Regions from separate parts of the Bacteroides faecis genome, predicted to be linked through region 1. Evidence: riboswitches for the same ligand, from Rfam matches in the RefSeq annotation. Region 1 holds a riboswitch; each other region holds the start of a gene.
What was found. A riboswitch is a leader RNA that binds a small molecule or an ion and turns the genes downstream of it on or off. The one in region 1 is predicted to bind cobalamin.
Positions count from the first base shown of each region.

Region 2: it holds a riboswitch for cobalamin, as region 1 does, so the genes downstream of both, accC (acetyl-CoA carboxylase biotin carboxylase subunit) here and K6V30_RS20705 (TonB-dependent receptor plug domain-containing protein) in region 1, are expected to answer to the same signal.
Region 3: it holds a riboswitch for cobalamin, as region 1 does, so the genes downstream of both, nrdD (anaerobic ribonucleoside-triphosphate reductase) here and K6V30_RS20705 (TonB-dependent receptor plug domain-containing protein) in region 1, are expected to answer to the same signal.
Region 4: it holds a riboswitch for cobalamin, as region 1 does, so the genes downstream of both, K6V30_RS24990 (DUF5074 domain-containing protein) here and K6V30_RS20705 (TonB-dependent receptor plug domain-containing protein) in region 1, are expected to answer to the same signal.

Region 1 is NZ_CP081916.1:5,245,838-5,250,236, reverse strand. It holds gene K6V30_RS20705 (TonB-dependent receptor plug domain-containing protein) at 1-1,654, opposite strand, end outside; cobalamin riboswitch at 1,838-2,043, opposite strand; gene K6V30_RS20700 (hypothetical protein) at 2,104-2,952, opposite strand; gene K6V30_RS20695 (DUF5074 domain-containing protein) at 2,967-4,307, opposite strand; gene K6V30_RS20690 (DUF5074 domain-containing protein) at 4,328-4,399, opposite strand, start outside.
Region 2 is NZ_CP081916.1:5,960,891-5,965,289, forward strand. It holds gene hdhA (7alpha-hydroxysteroid dehydrogenase) at 1-221, shown strand, start outside; gene pncB (nicotinate phosphoribosyltransferase) at 496-1,671, shown strand; gene K6V30_RS23870 (thioredoxin family protein) at 1,912-2,235, opposite strand; cobalamin riboswitch at 2,497-2,701, shown strand; gene accC (acetyl-CoA carboxylase biotin carboxylase subunit) at 2,839-4,353, shown strand; gene K6V30_RS23880 (acyl-CoA carboxylase biotin carboxyl carrier protein subunit) at 4,376-4,399, shown strand, end outside.
Region 3 is NZ_CP081916.1:5,127,012-5,131,410, reverse strand. It holds gene nrdD (anaerobic ribonucleoside-triphosphate reductase) at 1-2,025, opposite strand, end outside; cobalamin riboswitch at 2,156-2,378, opposite strand; gene K6V30_RS20225 (hypothetical protein) at 2,681-2,872, opposite strand; gene K6V30_RS20220 (OmpA family protein) at 3,304-4,399, shown strand, end outside.
Region 4 is NZ_CP081916.1:6,238,953-6,243,351, forward strand. It holds gene K6V30_RS24975 (putative transporter) at 1-358, shown strand, start outside; gene cobO (cob(I)yrinic acid a,c-diamide adenosyltransferase) at 364-903, opposite strand; gene K6V30_RS24985 (DUF2284 domain-containing protein) at 939-1,502, shown strand; cobalamin riboswitch at 1,568-1,782, shown strand; gene K6V30_RS24990 (DUF5074 domain-containing protein) at 1,926-3,920, shown strand; gene K6V30_RS24995 (IS1182-like element ISBthe2 family transposase) at 4,048-4,399, shown strand, end outside.

The DNA.
Region 1 (4,399 bases):
TAATTCCGAGCTTCTGCCAAGGTTGCAGGTTGATACTGGCTGTTGCATCTATTCCTTTTATATCTACCTTGCCGAGATTGAGCATGCTCCAGGTGAATAAATTCTTGGTTGGAACAGCTATAATCTTGTCGGTCACTTTATTATGATAAGCGTCTACAGTAGCCGAAATATAAGGTATAAAGTCATTTATTTCTTTACTATAGGTGATGCCTATGTTATACTGAATGGCATTCTCCGGTTTTAAGTTGATATTTCCCGTCTGGCTGTAATATAAATCGTTGAAACTAGGCAGGCGGAAGATGTCTTTGTAGAAAAAGCGGAACCTGAGTTCTTCATTCTCAAAAGGTTTGATCGAGGCGCTGACATTGGGAGACAGTTTCCGGTGATTGCCTGCACTCCCTCCGCTTTTGGCTTTTTCATTGATGACGGTTGCCAGGGCAGAGGCAGATAATGTCACCCAGTTATTCATGTATTTTCCGGCAAAGGCAGTCAGCCATGAGTACCGGGTAGGGGAGACAAAGTTATTTAAATTGGCATTCATTGTGTTGATGCTTCCGTCGGTCGACAAGGAGAAAGAGAGATTGTCCAGCATCCGGTAAAGAGTGGAGGCAGACAGGTAGTACTCTTGCTGGTAATAGCTGTTATTGATTTCCTTTGCCGCTACGGTAGGATTCGGGTCTTGGTAGTTCTGGTAACTCCAGTTCCATTTGGCAGATGTCTGAAATACCCATTTCCTGTTGAATTCTTTCTTGTATTGGCTTTGGATAAATGTATTTTTGTCTCGTAGATGTTGCAGGGCAAAGTCGTAATACAGGGTTGTCGCATTGGGCAAGCCTCGTGAAGACTGGTAATAGTAGGCTTTCAGTTTCCACTGTTCTTTGTCGGAGAAATTGCCGTAGATGCCTACTTCTGCACGGAGATTTTGTACATCGGTGTTGTGACGTTTCTCTTTGCTGGTTTGCATGTCTTCGCCGTTTCCGTAGTGCAGGATAAATGGATAATGACCGTCTGAAGACATCCATTCTCCATTGGCAGACATGCTCCATGTATTAGTGAGTTGTCGTTCCAGTAAGAGAGAAGGGTTTACTAAGCTCCATGAACCGGTTTTGAATTCGGCTGCCATATTGGTCTGCTTGTGGGCAGAGAAATACGGAGTGGGTGTTTGTATGTTCAATAATCCGGCGGAGGCAAAGGTACGGGCAGGTTGAAAAATATTATCTCCTTGTCCGTTGTGGAGTGAAAGGCGGTCGACGTTATTTAAAGAGAAACGTCCGATGTCTATTTGTCCGGTCTGGCAGTCGCTGATAGTAATACCGTCATAGGCTACAGCGGTGTGTTGTGCTCCTAGGCTTCGTATAGATACGGTTTTCAGCCCTCCGATACCTCCATAATCTTTCACGGTGACTCCGGCGAAATGCTTTACTGCATCCGATACTTGCAGTACATGCAGATTTTTGAGTTCCTCTTTTGAGAAGATTTGTTCGGGAGTGGTGGAGCGGACTTCCCGGGTCTGATAAGGGTCGGAGACCGTTATTTCGGGGATCGAATAAATATGAGTGGTGTCTACCTTTTGCTTTTGCGCAAAAAGTGATGTAGAAAGGAGCAGGCAGCAGAGTACCGCATATATCGTTTTACAAAATGTTCTCTCTTCCATTTTATCTTTGTCGTCCACCTCGTTTTAATTAAAAATGTCCGGGCGAACTCACTTCGACCGGACATCATAATAAACTTGGCAGAGTTTATTAGTTTGTACACACTTTCTCTGAATCAGAGTGGTGAATGAAATGATGGACGAAATGTCCGGCTCATTAGACTCAACGCTTTTTCCTCGAAAGCAGTGAAACGAGTTTGCATGGTAGGTCTTCTGACTTGTTCTTATTGCGAGCGCCTTCCCGGACTTTGCTTTCCAGTGGCTAGAAGTCGTTGCTCACAACATAATATACGAACTTACAGCAGCGGGACTGTTCAGGACTTGCACCTGATTCCCTTTTAATCGCTCCCCTCGTGCATGAGAGTTGCAAACCAATGCGCGACAAAGATAGAGAGTTTATTTGTCTTTTGCAAGAAAGGAGCGATAGTAAATCCATGATCTCTAATTGTTTTCTAGAATGCCTTGAAGCCCAATACTTCGGTAGAGACTTCACCGATTGACTCTACATTCTTCAAGATGGCACTTTGCACTTTCACGAAGTGGATACGATCCAGCTTCACGGAGTTGCCGTTTGAATCGATTGCATCGTCCAGATCAAACTGGTTATAGCGGTAATTGCCGTTGTCGTCTTTTGCCATATCGCTTCCCCAGTTGTCGGCATATCCTTTGCCGAAAGACTGGTTCTTCCATTTACCGCCTTCCAGTACGGTACGTGGTTCAAGCATGCTTCCGGTCAGTGTATAAGAGTCTTCTTCGATCCAGTTGGGATAATACATTTGAGCATGATATTGAGAGAGATACTTGATGACACCTTTCTCTCCTTCGCTATCTTCCCAAGGAATGTCTCCTATTTCGTCAGGTCTGAAATAGGTAACGGAGTAATCCCGTGTCGGATTGTCGCTTCCTTTAAGTTCGTACCAGACATCGTCTGCTTTTCCGTTACCGTTAGCATCTTCCGATACCCATACGATGCCGGGTTCCGAGCTTCCGTCAAAAGGATTGCCAATGATACCAAAGTCATATCCTTTGCGGTTCTTGATCTCTTTCGGCATTTTGACGGTGATATATCCGCCAAAAGATCCGAGAGAAACATAGTTTTTCTGCTTGAAGCGTTGCTCTGCATAGGCATTTGCTTCTTCCATCGTCTGGCAGTTGAAACCCTCGTTAATGAATTGTCCCGGTGCCGGGCAGTATTCCAATACTTTGAGTTCATTTGTTTCTTCTGTGATTTCCTCGTCTTTGTTGCACGAAGTGAATATAACAGTTGTCATTACTGCTAAGATGTACCAATGTTTTTTCATTTCCGAATGCTAGTTTAGTTATTAAATAATACGTGAGAAGGAGAACTGCTACCACAGTCTACGGAATAGTTTAAGGAGCCGTCTTTATTGTAAACGGTAATCGTATACTTCGATTTCTGGTTATAAACTACGTATAACTCTCCGGTTTGTTGATTAAGTTGTGGAGTGGCAGTAATGGAAGATTTTAATTTGTCCACTGCAATAAAGGGTTGACTCAATGAATTGTTTTCACCTATTACATATTTGTATATAGCACCATCATTGGATACAATGTAGATTATGTTTTCACTTTCAGATGCTACCATACCGATGGTAGGTGTAGAGTAAGAACTTTTTGCCGGCTGGAAAGCCAATAATGTTTTTTCTACGGTAAAATCCTTATTGATCTTCACGAGGTAATTTCCTTCACTGGTTGCTTCGAGTGTATAGGCATTGCCGTCTTTAGCCAGTACGAAATTAGTTTTCTGGTTTTGATTGATATCCAATGGTGTGGCGGTAGGTTCTTCTCCTTCTTTAGCGGCAAGCAATTCGTTTACATCGTAGGATTGTACTGGGGCGTCATCTTTATAAGTTTCATTGGACAATACTTTACCGTTGAATACTAATCCGTTATAGATGCTGAACATATACTTGTCCTTGATCTTGATATTGCTAAGTGATTTAAGATCAATACGATGTATACCGTCTCCTGTCACTAAAGCATATTGATCGTTCAGAATGGTCAGACCGTTCAGGTTGGCACCTACTATAGCAGAATTTTCATAATAAAGCGTTTTGGCATCAACGACAAAGAACTGATCTTTATTCGATGTACTGGTCTTTACCAGAACGTAGAACTTGCCATTGTAATTACTGATATTTGCATTGTCATAACTACCCATCCCTAAAGTTTTTCCGGCGTTCAGAGAGGAATAGCAATCCTTGTAGGTAACCTTCTTTTCCGTATCGTAGAAGTTGAATGTTCCGTCAGCCAGGTAAAAGAAACCTTTGGAAAAGTCATGGTTGGAACGAAAACTTGTATTCATTTCTACTTTTCCATACTTATTTGTGATAACACAGGTCAGATCTGCCCGACATGGATTATCGACCTGATAAGTAAATGTTTGTTCGGTAGAGATCTCTTTTCCATTGAGAAGCCATGAATATGTAGCGTCTTCGGGATTAAGTAATTCCGGAGTGATTTCTAATGTTTCTCCTAGTTCCAGCACCTGGTCTTCGGTTGGGAATGTCCCTTTTAATACGTTTGGATAGTTTGCCAGATTGCCAAGATGCAGATCATCGCAATTGTCGTCATTACAGGCAGTAAATCCTACTGCAATACATGCTATTAATAAAGTTGTATATAACTTATTCATCTTGTTTCTAAGTTTTGCTATTAATTAAAAATAAAGGTAGCGGGGAAGTAGTAACCGTCGTAGGTTATTTCTGAAATCTTTTCTCCTGTTGT
Region 2 (4,399 bases), 720 kb from region 1:
CCCCCGGTCTGGTGCTCACTCCCGCTGCTGTGAACAATCTCAATGAAGACGTCCGCAATATCTTTTTAGGTCAATGTGCCACTCCTTATCTGGGAGAACCGGAAGACGTTGCAGCCACCATTGCATTTCTGGCCTCCAACGATGCACGATACATCACCGGACAAACGATTGTGGTAGACGGTGGACTGACCATTCATAATCCTACAGTCGAACTATCATAAAGTCTCTCTGACAGAAAACATCAAGACGGTACATTCTGCTTCTCACGGCAATGTACCGTCTTTTGTCTGCACTTCTATCAGACGATCACCCGCCCCTCAAAAAAACGTATTTACCGAATTAACGAATAAAAAATATATTTTTCCCACGATGTTACCGACAGGATAGATTTGGCGTATTAGAAAAAGCCCAAGAAGTAATTATTGGCAATTAAGCAGTCGTTTTGTTCAACAAATGCTAACTTTACAACGTTTTTAAATATAAAGAACGAATAGCATGATTGTTAAAACATTACTAGATACAGACCTCTATAAGTTTACCACCTCGTATGCTTATATTAAATTGTTTCCCTATGCAATGGGTACTTTCAGTTTCAATGATAGAAATGAAACCGAATATACGGAAGAGTTCCTGGAAACCCTCAAAGGCGAATTTCATAAACTGAGCCGGTTGAGGCTTACGGAAGATGAGCTGAACTATATGACACGCAACTGCCGGTTTCTTCCACGAGTTTATTGGGAATGGCTTTCATCTTTCCGCTTCGACCCGGAGAAGATCGCTATCCATCTGGACGAAGCCGGTCATCTACACATTGAAGTGAGTGATTTCCTGTATAAAGTCACGCTATACGAAGTCCCTCTGCTCGCCATTGTATCCGAGATTAAGAATCGGTTCACCGGTAATGTAGCCGATATGGGCGAGATACTCTGCAAGCTATCAGAAAAGGTTGAATTATCCAATCAGCACCAACTACGTTTCTCGGAATTCGGCACACGCAGACGGTTTTCCATCGACGTACAGGAAACAGTCATCAAAAGGCTGAATGAAACGGCCCGGTATTGTACGGGAACTTCCAACTGTTATTTCGCGATGAAGTACGGCATGAAAATGATGGGAACACATCCGCATGAATGGTTCATGTTTCACGGGGCTCAATTCGGATACAAACATGCCAACTATATGGCACTCGAAAACTGGGTAAATGTCTATGACGGCGATTTAGGCATTGCGCTTTCGGATACATACACTTCCGGTATATTTCTTAGTAACCTCAGTCGTAAGCAGGCTAAACTTTTTGATGGTGTCCGGTGCGATTCGGGAAATGAATTTGATTTTACCGATAAGCTGGTAGCCCGTTACAAAGAGTTGGGCATTGATTCAACCACCAAGACAATAGTCTTCAGCAATGCGCTCGACTTCACTAAAGCGCTCGACATACAAGATTACTGCAAAGGCAAGATCCGTTGTTCTTTCGGAATCGGCACCAATCTCACCAATGATACCGGATTCACTCCTTCCAATATCGTCATGAAACTGACACAATGCAAGATGAATGTCAACCAAGAATGGAGAGAGTGTATCAAACTCTCGGATGATGCCGGAAAGCATACCGGTAGCCCTGAGGAAGTACAAGCCTGTCTATATGAATTGAGGCTGACCGGAAATCAATGATTACCCGGATTTTCGGACTTACTTAACAAAAGAGTGCCAAAGCCCTGCAAACGTATAAGCATAAAAAAAGGAGCAACGCCTTGCTCCAACCTTTTGTTAACCTTAAATCTAATACTATGAAAAACACAGTGCAAAGATACGGACTTTTAGCATATCCGCAAATTATCCAAATAAAAAAGCATGTTTCATAACATGATTTAAAACTTTCAGAGGGAAATACTCCCTCTTATTAATACTTTTTCAAGATTTAAACTCCCTCACGGCTCTTCCCAGTCTTTCCAAAGACAGTTCGCCGGATTGCCTCCACAACTGTTCCCCTTTTCTGAGAAGGATAAATGTAGGAGTAGATTCTATCGTATAGAAATTAGCCAGTTCGCTTTCTTCATCTACGTCGACCTGCACCACTTCAACTATACCTTCCATTTCTCTTTTGAACTCCTTTACCAAAGGTTCCATGCGTTTGCAATGAGGGCACCACGTTGCATAAAATTCTGCCATTACCCAGTCGTCACCGGCTAGTTTCTCCTTGTTTCTTGCCTCACGGGCTATTTTCTTTTCTTTCATGATTGATTCTCCTTTTTTAAATTAATGATTGGAAGTCTCAACAACATAAAAGAAGGAAGGTTTAGGAGATAAACATTAATACACAGAGATTTAGTTCTATTGGAAAACTAAAAAAGGAGTTCAAAGAGCCCGGTTAAGTCTGTTTGTATTTACCGGTCAGCTCTCCCTATCCAACCGGATAGCCTATGTACACCGAAGGAAATCATTGCACAAAAATGAAACTTTCGTGCAAAAAAAAGATATTCTATTCAATATTTATTTATCTTTGCCCCCCGAAATGGTTCGGAATCCGTATCCAACGGACGATGATTAAAAGGGAATCGGGTGTAAATCCCGGACAGTCCCGCTGCTGTGAAGTTCTATTAAATGTCTTATAAGTGAACTAATTTTACGCCACTGATGTTAATTCGGGAAGGCAAATAAGACAAGAGTCAGTCAGAAGACCTGCCACTTCGCGTAAAAGCGTTCTTGCACCTCGTGGATTAGGAGTAAAGAACATCATTTGTTAAGCCCCAAATCAAGAAAATACTGTGTTTTCATCAGGTGGAGTATGTCCGTCAGATGGGAAGACATTAAATAAGTATGTACTTAAATGAAAGAAGTATGATAAAAAAAATCTTAGTAGCCAATCGCGGTGAAATCGCCGTAAGGGTGATGCGTTCCTGCAGGGAAATGGAGATAACGAGCATTGCTATCTTCTCCGAAGCAGACCGGACCGCGAAGCACGTGCTCTACGCAGACGAAGCATATTGTGTAGGACCGGCAGCATCCAAAGAGAGTTATCTGAATATAGACAAAATCATCGAAGTGGCCAAAGCGAGTCACGCCGACGCTATCCATCCGGGTTACGGCTTCCTTTCCGAAAACGCCACTTTCGCCCGTCGATGCCAGGAAGAAGGCATCATCTTTATCGGCCCCAATCCGGAAACAATGGAAGCGATGGGAGATAAAATTTCCGCCCGCATAAAAATGATAGAAGCAGGAGTCCCTGTAGTTCCCGGTACACAAGAGAATCTGAAGAGCGTAGAAGAAGCTGTAGAACTTTGCAACAAGATCGGCTATCCGGTGATGCTGAAAGCTTCTATGGGTGGCGGTGGAAAAGGTATGCGCCTCATCCACAGTGCCGAAGAAGTAGAAGAAGCATATACGACTGCCAAGAGCGAATCCTTGTCTTCTTTCGGTGACGACACGGTTTATCTGGAGAAATTCGTCGAAGAGCCTCACCATATCGAGTTTCAGGTATTGGGTGACAAACACGGAAATGTCATTCACCTTTGCGAACGTGAATGTTCCGTTCAACGCCGCAATCAGAAGATTGTAGAAGAAACTCCTTCGGTTTTTGTCACTCCGGAATTGCGCAAAGATATGGGAGAGAAAGCGGTAGCTGCGGCAAAAGCTGTCAACTATATCGGTGCGGGAACAATCGAGTTCCTGGTAGACAAACACCGTAACTACTACTTCCTTGAAATGAATACCCGCCTGCAGGTGGAACATCCGATAACAGAACAGGTAGTGGGCGTCGACTTAGTAAAAGAGCAGATCAAGGTAGCCGACGGACAAGTACTGCAGTTGAAGCAGAAAGATATTCAGCAACGCGGACACGCTATCGAATGTCGTATTTGTGCCGAAGATACAGAAATGAACTTCATGCCAAGCCCGGGAATCATCAAGCAGATTACAGAACCGAACGGTATCGGTGTACGCATCGACAGCTATGTATACGAGGGTTATGAGATACCTATTTACTACGACCCGATGATCGGCAAACTGATAGTATGGGCCACCAGCCGCGAATATGCCATCGAACGGATGCGCCGCGTGCTCCACGAATATAAACTCACCGGAGTGAAAAACAACATCAGCTACCTGCGTGCCATCATGGATACTCCCGACTTTGTAGAAGGTCATTACGATACCGGATTCATCGCCAAGAACGGCGAATACCTGCAACAGTGCATCATGCGCACCAGCGAACGCTCCGAAAACGTAGCTCTGATTGCCGCATATATGGACTATCTGATGAATCTTGAAGAGAATAACAGCGGCATGGCAACCGACAACCGCCCCATCAGCAAGTGGAAAGAGTTCGGATTGCACAAAGGTGTGTTGAGAATCTAACGTTAACAAAGAATATTCAATTATGGAAATTCATATAGGAAACCGT
Region 3 (4,399 bases), 120 kb from region 1:
TTTCATGTAGCCGATAACGCGGGTCAGATAGTCCACATCCTCGCTATGACATTCGGGACACTCGTGCAGATACCGTTTGTCGATGTGATGACATTTATTACATACGGTGTTCGGAATGTTGAATGTAAAGTAATTGCAGCCTTCGGTAGCAGCCACACGGAGTAATTGCCGGTATTGTTCTTTGCTGAGATGTTCTTCCAGGTTCATGTGCAGAGCAGAACCGCCTGTCAGATGTTCGATATAGCGATGGCCATGCAGACGGAATTTATCGACGATGTTCAGCGATTGATCTTCTACGATATAGAAGTAACTGTTATAGCATTCGCGGTAAGTCTGGAATCCTGCTTCCTTGTCCCATTTCGCATGCTTCACTCCGACATTTTCGGCAGGAATCATTTCACAGTTGAACAGAATGTCTTTTGTACGGTATTTCTTGTTATATTTTTCAATCATGCCGAGAATTTCCTGTACAAAAGCTTCATATTTAGGATTATCATTAATGTCGATTCCCATGAACTGTGCGGCTTCCACCAGTCCGTTTACACCGATAGTAAGATACTGACGACTCATATTGATGTAACCGGCATCAAATAGCGGCAACATTCCTTTTGCCTGCAGTTGCTTCAGATTCTCATTATAGGCCAGTTGTACTTTATGAACCAGATCGACTACTTCTTCCAGAAAGAAAGGATAAAGCATGCCGGATTTTACAGCGTGCTGGATACAGCGGTTCAGATTGATGGTGAGCACACTTTTAGAACCGGTAGAAACTCCTCCGGCTCCCAGCGTATAACTGAAACCGTTGTCTTGTATCTCATTACGCAAGCGGCAGCAACTGCTCAAAGAATCGGCATTGTCGCTCATATAAGTAAAGAAGGAATGCCCCTCTGCATACATCTCGGCAGTGAAGTCACCGTATTCTTTATCCAGCACGTCACCGTCTTTTGTCAAGAGTGCCATTGTCTCGACAGGGAATGTCAGTACGGTGCGGGTGCGTTCTTTATTAAACCATTTCATAAAACGCTTCTGCAACCAGCTGAGTGAATCCCAGTCGGGCTTGCTTCCATCCGGGAAAACGAAGTGCTCGAAAAGGCTGTTGAAATAATACTTGTCATAATAAGCTACATTCCAGAAGATAGCCTGGAAGTTGCGTGCTCCTGTAGGCTGATTGATGGAATAAACTATTTGTTCGAAACAGTCCGTTATAACTTTGTCAATCGATCTTTGTTTCAGGGATAGGTCTGCGAGTTTATCGGGGTTCTTATAATAATCCTGTCCGTATTCCAGTCCTATGAAATAGTTCATATACATCAGAAACTCGGGCGTAGCGCATGCCCCGCTCAACATACTCGATACGATGAATACCATATTGACGAATCCGCCACAGAAAGATTTCAGATTGGTGGGGGCAGTGGAATTGCCTCCTACGGCTGTTGTGCCTGCTATCAACCAGGGATACATCGTAATACTTGCACAGTAGTTGGCAAGATTGGTTTCATCATTCTTGTAGATGAAGTGATGATTCAGCAGGTCCAGATAACGGTCGGATATTTCTTTGCCGTACATATCTTTCAGGCGGTCTATCAACAGGCGGCGGTTGAGGCGGATAAAATTCGATTTGGGGAGTTCGCCTATCAGTGTGGCGATATTCTTGTTCTCCATATTGGCGTTGGAATCGTATTTGCTGCCGGTAGCCGGATTGGAAGCGTCGCAATAATCGAGAAGAAATTTGAGCTTGTCCCTTACTTCCCGGTCTTCCAGATGTTTCTGGCGATACAGCATATATGCCTTGGCAACGCTGTAATAATGCTCTGCCATCAGGGCGACCTCCACCTGGTTTTGGATTTCTTCTACATTTGTCCCGTCACTGATACTGACACGACTCAACACGTTGGTGATAACATCCTGTGTTGCAAAACTTCCTACTGACAAGAATGCCTTGGATATTGCATTCTTAATTTTGTCGAGGGAAAAAAGTTCTTTCTTCCCGTCCCTTTTGATAATAAATATCTCCGAACTGATTATACCTATATTTTAAGAATTAACAAATATAATTTGTGCTTACATAGTTATTCGTGCACGACAATTTCCGGAGCTTGTAATAAAATGGATCTGTGTAGGATTCGTTCTATTGCCTTTCACCCGAAAGCCTGGAATAACGGTTATCATATCGGCAGGTCTTCTGACTTGTTTCTGTTGTGACGCCTTCCCGGTTTGTTCAGCAAAACCAGTGGCGGATGAATGCCACAACATTTCTCTCATTCTGATGGAGGGATAAAACTTACAGCTACGGGGATAGTTCCTGATTTTCACGGGATTCCCTTTTAATTCCGTTTCATGTTGATGATGATTCGGAAACCGATGTTGTCGGCAAAGTTAGAAATTAAATCAATAATCCAACTGAAAAGGGGATAAAATTATTCGGCTATTATTAGCATATATCTGAAAGCCGTTATGCTGATTTCACTGTGCATAATAAAAAGAAAAAAATCTTTTTTGAAACAGGATACACAAACCCGGATACTGTCGCAAAGTGAAAATAAAGTGTTAATCTCATCGATTTGTGTCTTTTATCAATGTTCTGTTTTTAATATTGAGAATGAATGTTTTCGGTATGATTTTCTTTAGATAGAGAGAATTATGCATATAAAGATGAAATAATATACACTTTCTGAAGGCTTTATTGCATCAATATAACTGTTATATGCATCATAACAATGCATGAAACAGGTTGTTCCTTTAAATGAAACGGTCCGTTGGTTTTAAAGGAACGGGTCATTGGTCGGTGAGGAAGGTTTGTTTTCTTTGCAAGGAAGGGGGAAATCTCTTTTTCAACCGGCTTTTTACGCTGGTTGTTTTCATTTTCCATCACTATATATTGTGTTAACTTGGACTGGTTTTCTTACAATTGGTGTTATTGGGGATGTAACAGCTACAGAATTGTATCATATCGCAATATAATAATCGATATTCCTGTTCATTGGATATTTTTAGATTGGAAATCCAGCCGTTTTTTCGATCTTCCTTCTGATCCCTCTGTATATTTCGTATCCAGTTTTTGCATAATAGTCGTTCTTTCATATTTGTTCTCTAACAGGGAATGCCGGAACATACATGTATCGTTTCTCCTGGATGGATTGAGTAAATAGATGTTAATTCAGCTAGAGACCTGCGAACTAATATTTGATATGGAATGTTGTTTAATCTAAATAACGAGCTTTAATTATGAACTAAAAAGTTAGACATGAGCAAATAAAACATTTCTAATAATTTAGCAAATGAAACATTACAATTTAAAAAAGAATGATTATGAGAAAATCTATTATTTTATTAGCTATGGTATTGGGCGCTTTTACAGCGAATGCCCAGACTGTTGTGGAAGGTACAAAGTTTGCAGATAATTGGTCTGTAGAAGTAAACGCCGGTGTGATTACTCCTCTTACTCACAGCGCTTTCTTTAAGAATGCACGTCCCGGTTTCGGAATCGGAGTCTCCAAACAATTAACTCCTATATTTGGTTTAGGATTGCAAGGCATGGGATATATCAATACTACCCAAAGCAAAACAGCTTTTGACGCATCTGACGTTAGCCTGTTGGGTAAAGTAAACCTGATGAACCTGTTTGCAGGTTACAAGGGTGTTCCTCGTTTGTTTGAGGTTGAGGCAGTAGCCGGTGCGGGTTGGCTGCACTATTATGTGAATGGCGATGGCGATCAGAATTCATGGTCTACCCGCTTCGGATTGAATCTGAACTTTAACCTTGGTGAAAGCAAAGCCTGGACTTTAGGAGTGAAACCAGCCATTGTATATGATATGCAAGGTGACTTCAATCAGGCAAAAAGCCGTTTCAATGCCAACAATGCGGCATTTGAATTGACTGCCGGACTGACTTATCACTTTAAGACCAGTTCAGGAAACCGTTACTTCACTGAAGTGAGAGTTTACAACCAAGGCGAAATTGACGATCTGAACGCTTCTGTCAATGCTCTTCGTGGACAGGTGAATAATAAGGATGGTGAGTTGAACAGCGCTAACCAGAAAATCAGCGGATTGCAGCAGGAACTTGAAGCATGTCGCACTAAGGTTGTTCCGGTTGAAACTGTGGTAAAGACTGCCCGTGTTCCCGAATCTATCATTACTTTCAGACAAGGCAAATCATCGGTTGATGCTTCACAGCTCCCGAATGTAGAACGTGTAGCTTCTTATATGAAGAAATATGCCGACTCAAAAGTAGTGATCAAAGGATATGCTTCTCCGGAAGGTAGTGTGGAAGTCAATGCCCGAATAGCTGCGGCTCGTGCAGAGGCTGTAAAAACGATCTTGGTCAACAAATATAAGATTAATCCGGCACGTATCACTGCCGAAGGTCAGGGAGTAGGTGACATGTTTACCGAACCGG
Region 4 (4,399 bases), 990 kb from region 1:
CCTGATGCTCCGTGAAATCGGTATTTCCATCTTCCTCGCTTGTGTAGGTCTGGGAGCAGGAGAAGGATTCGTAGATACCATCATTCATGGCGGAGGATATATATGGGTGGGTTACGGAGTTATCATCACCATTCTGCCTCTTCTGATTACGGGATTGGTAGGACGTTATTACTGCAAGCTGAATTACTTCACGTTAATCGGTGTTCTGGCAGGCTCTACCACTAACCCGCCGGCACTGGCATACTCCAATGACCTCACTTCCTGCGATGCACCAGCCGTAGGTTATGCTACAGTCTATCCGCTTACCATGTTTCTGCGGGTGCTGACGGCACAATTATTGATTCTATCGTTGGGATAGCTTTGCTAACGATCTATTCCGTCACGCGACAATACGCCTTGTTTATAATAATGCTTTACTTCCCGCATTTCGGTGACAAGATCGGCTATATCAATCAACTCCTGCGGTGCATAGCGTCCGGTAATAACGACCTCCGTTTCCGGACGCTTGCTACGCAACAGTTGTAACGCATCATCCAGTTCCAATAAACCTAAAAAGAGGGCAATGGTCAATTCATCCAATATAACGACTGCATATTCTCCGGAAAGCAGAACATCCCTGCATTTTGTCAACCCTTCGTGTGCCGCACGGATATCTGCTTCCGTAGCTTCACGGGTCAGCATACATCCGTTGCCGAACTGTTCTATCGAAATCCGGTCGAACTTTTCAACCATACGGGTTTCATTGTATTTCATGCTTTTGACAAACTGCCCGATGAATACGCTTTTACCTGCACAAAGGGCACGGACTGCCAGGCCGAATGCTGCCGTCGTCTTTCCTTTTCCATCACCCGTATAAATATGAATGTATCCTTTTTCCATCTGATTTTCCTCTGAATGATTAATAACCGCAGTACAAAAATAAACTATATCTTTGTGATATGAAAACAAGAGAAGACTATATTGCTGAAGACTTTACCGCTACCATTCCCGTTGCCGAATACATGGCAAACTATCGGGATGCCGAAAAATTTATCGGATTCTGCCGGCAATGCACCCGCTATAACACTTATTGGGCATGTCCTCCATTCTCATTCAATGTAGATCATTACCTTTCCCAATGCCAAACAGCTTTGATTATCGGGACGAAAATAACTCCTCTACATCCGGAAAGAATTACAGATGTTATCTCTTTCGGTAAAGAAATGATGGAGACTGAACGGAAACGGACAGATGAATTACTGCTGGAAATGGAAAAAACGTATAAAGGACGTGCATTCTTTCCCGTCTCTTGCCTGCTCTGCCCCACATGTACACGCACAGAAGGAAAACCTTGCCTATATCCCGAACGGGTACGTCCGTCACTGGAAGCCTGTGGGTTCGATATAGGTAAAACAGCATCCGAACTACTACATATTGAATTAAAATGGGGAGATAAAGACAGGATGCCGGAATACTTACTGTTAGTAAGCGGAATATTCGGAGATATACAAAAAGACCTGTAAACGATTCAATATCAGAACAAACAAAAATTCTTTTGATAAAACAAACAAGATATTAACAAAACTTTATACCTTTGTAGCGTTAAGGTTTCCGAAAACAGTGGACATACTGTTAAGGAATGAAAAGGGAATGCCGTGCAAACCGGCAACAGAACCTGCTGCTGTAAATCTTGGCTCTGCCTGTCAGAGCAAAACTGCAACTTGAAACCACTGGGTTCACAAACCTGGGAAGGTGTTGTCAGAAGAGATGAGTCAGAAGACCTGCCTTGATGCTCTGATTTACACCTGCGGGATTTCGGGTTACGGTCAAATAGAAAATAAGCATTTATATTTTATTTGATATAGATATTAGTGTCCCCGTTTGTGTAGATTATAGCTATCTAAACAAACGGGGATTTTTTGTTTAATATCAAATAATTTACATTTATGAGAAAGCAAATGCGTTTCTGGGCAGTCAGACTGATGACCTTCGCCCTTTTTAGTATTCTAATTGCAGGATGTTACAACGACGATGAGTTATGGGATGAAGTGAAGGGGATAAAAACCGAACTCTCTCAGTTAAAAGAAAACCTCAGCAATCTTCAGACAATCGTTTCGGCTTACGAGAATGCCAAGTTTATCACCAACTATGAAGAAACGGACGAAGGTATAAAGATTACTTTCAGCGACAATAAAACGATTATCGTCAAACACGGAGAAAAGGGAGCAGATGCCCCTGTAATCGGAGTGAAGGCAGAAGATGGAATCTATTACTGGACAATCACCGCAAACGGAGAAACCCAATTTCTGCTTGTAGACGGACAAAAACTCCGCGTAACCGGAGCAGCACCACAACTAAGTGTTGATACTGACGGATACTGGACAGTAGATGGAGAACGGCTCAAAGATACGACTGGAAAAGACGTAAAGGCCAACGAGTCCTTCTTTCAGTCAGTGATCCCTTCAGAAATGGAAGTTGTCTTTACTCTGACAAATGGAACCAGTTTCAGCATACCTACCACCAAAGGAGTAAACAGTTTCTCTTTCGTGAAACCGACCGACGGACGTCCTTACTACGTTTTCAACTTCAACGAAAAGAAAACTCTTTCACTGAATATGGACAAAATAATCAGCGTAGATTTCTTGAAGAAACCAGAAGGGTGGACATTCACTCTCAACAAAAATGCAAAAACACTAACAGTAAAAGCTCCTGCTTATACCGACCAATCCTACAATGGAGGTATTGTAACTCTGGTAGGTATCCACGAGAATGGGAATACGATGTTTGCTTCCATCGAAGTATGTGCTTCTATTGACTTTACTGATACAAAAGGTACTTTCGTAGTCTGTGAAGGCAATATGAGTAGTGCCAATGGAACGATCTATTTTTATGATAAAAACGGAGTTGAATACAGCAACGTTTTCGAAAATGCCAATAATGGTATGGAAATAGGAAATGTAGTTCAGGACATGTATATGGCAAACGATAAGATTTATATAATTACTCAAAATGGCAGCGGTCAGGGAGGAGCCGGACGTTTCGTGGTATGTGATGCCCATACGTTTAAAATGGAATACGCTGATCCTTTGGTAATCATGACTCCGGAAGGTAAATCTACGTGGCCTCAACACTTAGTAGTAGTCAGCCCGACACGTGCATACGTTCAATATTCAGAATCGGGTATGGAAGCCACTTCAGGTATCGCCGCACTGACTTTGAGCGATGGAGCTGTAAAAGTAGAACCAACAGTCGACGGAAGCTTCGGTGCATTTACTGTAGCAGGTGCTACTAAAGGCCGCATGGTTTATTCTCGCGGCAAGGTGTATGCGGGATGCGGACAGAAAGTAATTATCATCGATCCTGCCACTGATCAGATTATCAAATCAATCCCATTCGAAGGACATCAGATTAAGGGTATCGCCAAAGGCGCAGACGGAAATATCTATTGCCCGCTCGCCGCAACTTACACAGGAAGCCTTTACAGCCCGACATTCACCTCTTCTCCTAAAATGGTAGCGCTTGACCATGATGGCAATGTACTCTCCGAAACGGATATGCCGGATGAGATCGAACTTCCAATCGCAAGTTGGTCACCTTCTGTCGGCTTCTGTGCAAGTTTCACCCAGCCCAACTTATACTTTGTGGATACAGACGCATTCAACGCAACCAGTGCCACTCGCTACAACTATACTACACAGAGCTTCGACGTAAACTTCCTGAAATCCAGCATAACGATTTATGGTATTATGGGTATTCACCCTACTACGGAAGAATATTGGGTAGGACAGTCCACCTATGTAAATAGTGATATATATGTATATGATATTTCAAGTGGCACTCCAACGGAGAAGTCTCACTTCAAATATAACAGCCAACGCGGAGCCAGCCCGGCAGGAATCGATTTTGTATACCGGTTCTCTGACGAATGGATCAATAAATAGCAGAAAGAAGGAGGTTGTGTCAAAACGCTGGCACAACCTTTTTTTATGCACAAAGCCCAGACTTTCACAAGCCCGGGCTTTGTTATTACCCAAAGTTTTTATATCTTTAGGCATAAAGTTTTTCGTTATGGCAAAGTTACATTTTCGTCCTTACATTCCCAACCAAACAGTTCTTTTTCCCGGAAGAATTGATGAAAACATAGCAGCGAACGATCCGGTTCGCATAGTTAATACTGTTGTTGATAATCTCAATCTTGACAATTTCAAGAAGCTTTATAAAGCAACCGGTCGTTGTCCTTATCATCCTAAAATGATGCTTAAGGTGATTATCTACGCCTACATGAACAATATCTATTCGTGCCGCAAAATAGAGAAGCTTCTCCTACGTGATATTCATTATATCTGGCTTTCCGGTAATGAACATCCGGATTTTATTACCATCAACCGTTTTCGAAACCGTGTAAAAGAGGAAATAAATA